Linked DNA regions of Marinomonas mediterranea MMB-1. The protein of the gene in region 2 binds, or shares a complex with, the protein of the main gene of each other region. Links are inferred from orthologs where the notes say so. Each region holds a gene or a part of one and is shown on either strand. Other genes may lie near its edges. The genes, in order: metK and groL.

What was found.
Region 1: the proteins of groL (region 2) and metK are in contact, whole or in part, in a cryo-EM structure (PDB 8P4O), measured with the Escherichia coli proteins. The link is inferred for Marinomonas mediterranea MMB-1 from one-to-one orthologs.

What each region holds. Positions count from the first base shown.
Region 1 is NC_015276.1:4,438,653-4,441,835, forward strand. The notes cover bases 173-3,025. They hold metK (methionine adenosyltransferase), read left to right. Parts: upstream 173-943; coding sequence 944-2,107; downstream 2,108-3,025. Other genes in these bases: tkt (transketolase), read right to left, coding at 173-247; MARME_RS20195 (16S rRNA (uracil(1498)-N(3))-methyltransferase), read left to right, coding at 2,160-2,891. Outside these bases: more of tkt, read right to left, coding at 1-172; MARME_RS20200 (TolC family outer membrane protein), read left to right, coding at 3,055-3,183. UniProt on the Escherichia coli protein: Catalyzes the formation of S-adenosylmethionine (AdoMet) from methionine and ATP.
Region 2 is NC_015276.1:2,263,507-2,266,796, forward strand. Bases 233-3,192 are described here. They hold groL (chaperonin GroEL), read left to right. Parts: upstream 233-873; coding sequence 874-2,511; downstream 2,512-3,192. Other genes in these bases: MARME_RS10385 (FxsA family protein), read left to right, coding at 233-407; MARME_RS10390 (co-chaperone GroES), read left to right, coding at 532-822; MARME_RS10400 (EAL domain-containing protein), read left to right, coding at 2,703-3,192. In the rest of the region: more of MARME_RS10385, read left to right, coding at 1-232; more of MARME_RS10400, read left to right, coding at 3,193-3,290.

The DNA.
Region 1 (3,183 bases), 2.2 Mb from region 2 along the record:
GCAAATTGTAGCCAGACAAGTGAAGAAGAGAATAAATAAGCATTGAACCATGGCCATTTGACAAGACGAAACGGTCACGATCAGCCCATTTTGCATTGACTGGGTTATGCTTTAGAAAGTCATTCCACAGAACTTCTGCAATATCAGCCATACCCAGCGGTGCGCCAGGGTGCCCTGATTTGGCTTTCTGTACAGCGTCCATGCTGAGAACACGTATGGCATTAGCGAGTTCTTTACGAGAAGGCATTTTTATTCTACTCCTAGTTACTTGACGAAGAATATTGAGGCTCTAGAGCCCTATTTTTTAAGATAGTGGTTACGCATTGCTTTTATAGGCACCATGGTAGCAAAAAAGTCATTAAAATCCCTCCCTATAATGCCAACATTCGAATAATTATTGCTCTAAATTTTAGACTTACGACGCAGTGGGCTATCTAGGGAAGGTACGAATAAGTCTTATGAGCTTCAGTCTTATCAGAGAAACAGCTTATTAAGGCGAGAGTGAGCAGGAATGTTAATACCTTTCAATCACTCTTAACGAAGATAGGCTTTTTCTCTGAAAGACCCAATGGGCGTGGGCTAAGCTTTCTTTAATTCTTTGTTAACTTTCTTGCCAATATGCTCAATATTGGACAGCGAAACTTGCCTCGAATAAAGAAGAGTTATCCACACGCTGAAGCCAGTGGACTTGTTCATACCTTCCCTAGAAGCTATGGATCTCACAAACCTCACGTAAATAACAATCATTCTTAGAAAACACTTGAATGTTGGGCAAATTTAATTCAAAATTCGTCTTACAGCGTCGATTTGTTTCGGCTTGCGGACGCTATATAAAATCAGCTAAACAGAAGCAGCAGAATGCCTGTTTAGCTACACTCATGCTAAGCGGGTTTTTTTATGCCTGTTTGGCGCTTTTTTATCTTATTCGATAGAGGCACTGAACATGTCAGACTACTCTTTATTTACATCAGAATCTGTTTCCGAAGGTCACCCAGACAAAATCGCAGACCAAGTTTCTGATGCCATCCTTGACGCTATCCTAGCGGAAGATAGCAATGCACGCGTTGCATGCGAGACACTCGTAAAAACCGGCATGGTTTTAGTCGCTGGTGAAGTACGCACCAACGCTTGGGTTGATATAGAAGAAATTGCACGCGGCGTCATCCGCGAAATCGGCTATAACAGCTCCGACATGGGATTTGATTGGGAATCTTGTGCGGTTATGAATGCCATCGGCAAACAATCAGCAGACATCGCTGTCGGCGTAGACGAAGCAAATGAAAAAGAACTTGGCGCAGGCGACCAAGGGTTAATGTTTGGTTTCGCTACCAATGAAACAGACGTTCTTATGCCAGCCCCAATCACATACGCTCACCGCCTTGTAGAGCGCCAAGCTGAAGTACGTAAGAATGGCAAATTGGATTTCTTACGCCCAGATGCAAAAAGTCAGGTGACATTCCGCTATGACGAAAACGGCAAACCTTGCGCTATCGACGCCGTTGTCCTGTCAACGCAACACAGCGCGGCCGTAAAACAAGCTGACTTAAGAGAAGCGGTACTAGAAGAAATCATTAAACCTGTTCTTCCTGAAGAATGGTTATCGAAAGAGACGAAGTATTTCATTAACCCAACAGGTCAATTTATCATTGGTGGCCCTGTAGGCGATTGTGGACTAACTGGCCGTAAAATCATTGTTGACACTTACGGCGGCATGGCTCGACATGGTGGCGGAGCATTCTCCGGTAAAGATCCATCAAAAGTAGACCGCTCAGCCGCTTACGCCGGACGCTATGTAGCGAAAAACATCGTTGCTGCAGGCTTGGCCGACAAGTGCGAGATTCAAGTGTCCTACGCGATCGGCGTTTCTGAGCCGACTTCGATCAGCATTAATACATTTGGCACTGGAAAAATCAGCGACCTTCAAATTATTGAGCTAGTACGCGAGCACTTTGATCTGCGTCCTGCTGGATTAATCGAGATGCTTGATTTAAAACGACCAATCTACCTGCCAACCGCTGCTTACGGCCACTTTGGTCGCACGGGTGACAACTTCACTTGGGAGAAAACGGACAAAGCAGCTGCATTACGCACATCTGCAGGTTTATAATTCTCTTTAATTCCGTTATAAAAGCCTTCTCACGTGAGAGGGCTTTTTTTATATGCGTATACCGCGAATTTATGTCGACATTGATTTAACTGAACACACCGAGATCATTTTGCCGGACTCGGCCTTTCAACATTGCTGCAAAGTACTTCGATTAAAAGAAGGGCACGCCATCATATTATTTAATGGCGATGGAGGTGAATACGACGCAACCCTCTATAATGTCCAAAAAAGAGCTGCGAGTGCTCAGTTAACCACTTATCGAGTACTAGAAAACGAATCCCCACTAAAAGTGACCATTGGTCAATCTCTCTCCCGTGGCGAACGCATGGATTATGCCATTCAAAAAGCGGTTGAGTCTGGAGTATTTCGGATACAGCCACTCTTTAGTGAACGCTGTGAAGTGAAGCTTCAAGAGGATCGAATGGAAAAACGACTAAAGCATTGGCAACAAGTTGCAATAAGTGCGGCAGAACAATGTGGTCGAGGTGTTGTACCCAAGATACTGGAGCCCATTAACTTGTTAGATTGGGTAGAAAAGTGTAACGAAATGTTAAAGATTACACTGCATCATCATAGCGCCAAACCTATTCACGATTTCGAACGACCACCCGAAAACAGCATTGCTTTATTAATCGGGCCTGAGGGCGGTTTGACGGATATAGAAGTAGAAAAAGCAAGTTTATTTGGCTTTCAATCCATCGCACTTGGCCCAAGAGTCTTAAGAACAGAAACGGCCCCAGTTGTCGCCCTGACTACATTAAACCTCATGTGGGGCGACCTTTAGCCAACAATAGCAACAAATATTTACGCTAAGTTTGTGTCATTTAACGCCATAATAAGAGTAAGACGAATACCTATTAAAAATCTTGTGAGATAGCCAACACTGTCTTGCATACTTTATGGTTAGGAAGACTATAAAGGCGGTTCAATTTGGATACAGGTGTAATATGCTGCTAAAAAGATTACTGCTCTCTAGTGCGTGCACTATAACTCTAGCATCGCTTAGTGCGAATGCCAGTGCGATTTCGCTTGAGGAAGCTACCTACATAGCCATCGAAAATAGCCCCGAAGTGCGG
Region 2 (3,290 bases):
GTGGTCAAATAGGTGGCTTAACCACGGTTTTACTTGTATTTTTAACCGCTGCGATCGGTGTCTCGTTGATACGAAAGCAAGGTATAGATGCTGCGTTTAAGGCTCAAGAGAAGCTTCAGCGGGGCGAAATTCCGGCAGTGGAAATTGCGGAAGGTTTTATGTTGGCGTTTGCTGGGCTTTGCTTGCTGATACCAGGCTTTGTGACCGATGCGATAGGGGCGTTGATGCTTATCTCCCCATTACGTAAAGTGGTTGCTTCTGGGATCGCCTTGAATTTTCTCAAGAATAGAATGAACATGCGCTCCGCATGGGATCATTCCCCTTTTGATGCTCAGGCTTCAAAATCCGAGACGCCGATCGACGGCGAATATTCAAAAGAAGAAAACGACTTTATCGAAAAAAAGTAACGCTTTAGGGTTGAAATGTGTTTTCTCGACCACATTAAAAAGTCGATACAGAATCCTACTATGAAAAGTAGGGCAGTCCGGCCAGGGGATTCCTGGTATTGATTAATTTTGGAGATTAAGATCAATGAATATTCGTCCTTTGCACGATCGTGTTGTTGTTCGCCGTAAAGAAGAAGAGACAACAACCGCATCTGGTATCGTTTTGCCTGGATCAGCTACAGAAAAGCCTACACAAGGTGAGGTCCTAGCTGTCGGCACGGGTCGTATTCAATCAAACGGTGACGTGCGCGAGCTAGCTGTTAAGACTGGAGATACTGTGTTGTTCGGTCAGTACTCTGGTCAAACTGTTAAAATTGACGGTGAAGAACTGCTTATTATGAAAGAAGAAGAGATCTACGGCATCGTTGAAGCCTAATCTCCAACCGTTTTGATAACATAACGAAATTCACAATTTAGGATAAAGAAAATGGCTGCTAAAGAAGTAAAATTTTCAGATAGCGCGCGTCAGAAAATGCTACAAGGCGTTAACGTTCTAGCGGACGCAGTAAAAGTTACTCTAGGACCTAAAGGTCGTAACGTTGTAATCGAAAAATCGTTTGGTGCTCCACTAGTAACCAAAGATGGCGTGTCTGTGGCGAAAGAAATCGAATTAGAAGATAAATTCGAAAACATGGGCGCTCAAATGGTTAAAGAAGTGTCATCACAAGCAAATGATGTTGCTGGTGATGGTACGACAACAGCAACTGTTTTGGCTCAATCATTTGTGACTGAAGGCCTAAAAGCGGTAGCGGCGGGTCGTAACCCAATGGACCTTAAGCGTGGTATTGATAAGGCGACTACGGCTGTTGTTGCAGAGATTGCAGCGCTTTCAACGCCTTGTTCTGACAATCGTGCTGTAGAGCAAGTTGGTACTATCTCTGCAAACTCTGATGAAACCGTTGGTAAGCTAATTGCTGAAGCAATGGAGCGCGTTGGTAAAGAAGGCGTTATCACTGTTGAGGAAGGTTCTGGCTTCGAAGATGAGCTAGACGTTGTAGAAGGTATGCAGTTTGACCGTGGTTACCTTTCTCCTTACTTCATCAACAATCAAGAAACGATGAGCGCTGAACTTGAAAATCCGTTCATCCTTCTTGTTGATAAGAAAATCTCAAACATCCGCGATTTACTACCTACGCTAGAAGCTGTTGCTAAGTCTTCTCGTCCTCTTCTTATTGTTGCAGAAGACGTAGAAGGTGAAGCATTGGCGACATTGGTTGTTAATAGCATGCGCGGCATCGTGAAAGTTGCGGCAACTAAAGCGCCTGGTTTTGGTGATCGTCGTAAAGCGATGCTAGAAGATATCGCTATTCTTACAGGTGCGACAGTGATCTCTGAAGAGGTAGGTCTGTCTCTAGAAGGAACAACGGTTGATCAGTTGGGTACCGCTAAACGCGTTACACTAACAAAAGAAAATACGACTGTAGTGGATGGCGCAGGTGATGCAGCTAACATTCAAGGTCGTGTAGAGCAAATTCGTGCTGAAATTGCGAATTCATCTTCTGATTACGACAAAGAAAAGCTTCAAGAGCGTGTTGCTAAGCTTGCTGGCGGTGTTGCAGTAATCAAAATTGGTGCGCCGACTGAAGTGGCAATGAAAGAGAAGAAAGCGCGTGTAGATGACGCTCTTCATGCAACTCGTGCTGCCGTTGAAGAAGGTGTTGTTGCTGGTGGTGGTGTAGCGCTAGTACGTGCATTGTCTAAAGTCGCTTCTCTAGAAGGTAGCAACGAAGATCAGAAAGTAGGTATTGATCTAGCGTTGCGCGCAATGGAATCTCCAATGCGTCAAATCGTATCAAACGCGGGTGACGAAGCGTCTGTTGTCGTAGATAAAGTTAAGCAGGGTGAAGGTAACTTCGGTTACAACGCTGCAACTGGCGAATATGGCGATATGATTGAAATGGGTATTCTTGATCCAGCAAAAGTAACGCGTTCAGCGTTGCAAGCTGCAGCGTCTGTTGCCGGTCTTATGATCACAACTGAAGCAATGATCGCTGAAATCCCAAAAGATGATGCTCCTGCTATGCCTGATATGGGCGGCATGGGCGGCATGGGCGGCATGATGTAACCCACGCTAGTCTTTATAGAGGGCCATCAGATTTACTCTGATGGCCTTTTTTTATGCTTTGAGATTGCTTTTTGCTAATCGTTATTATTAGTTTTGGTTAGGATTCAGAAAACTATTTTTTAGTTTGTGATAATCATTTACAATTGTAAGGTTTTGTTTTTATTAGAGGTCTTATGGTGAGTCAGTTGTCCATGACAGGATTGTCACAATCTATATTAATCGACATTGTTCAAAAGCAGCGTTATGGAGTTGAGTATCAACCGATTGTTTCACTTGCTACTGGTGATACATTTGGATATGAAGCGTTGTCACGCTTTTTTGATCAAAGTGGAAATGCTGTCCGCCCTGATTTTGTCTATGCCGCTCTCCACGATAACCCTATCACTCTGTTTCAAGTTGAATATGCCCAGAAAAAAATTCAACTAGCAAACGCAGATTCGGGGAAAATGTTGTTTGTAAACCTTGACCAAGATGCTTTTTTTGCTGCTGGCACGGATGCGCTTAATTGCCCTTTTATGCATCTCGCTAAGGAATATGGCAGGGAGCGAGTGGTGATTGAGCTAATTGAAAACTCGGAGGTTAACGACGCGCTAATGAGTCTCACCATGATAGAAGCGTTTTCTGCATTAGGAATTGGGACGGCAATCGATGATTTATGTAACCCAAAGTCAATGATTTCAATTTCAGTTATGCAGTTGGTTGATTGGGTGAAGCTTGATAAACATGTTGTAAGTATGAAGCATGACAAAAATTTTATGCTGTTTGTTGAGAAGATGATT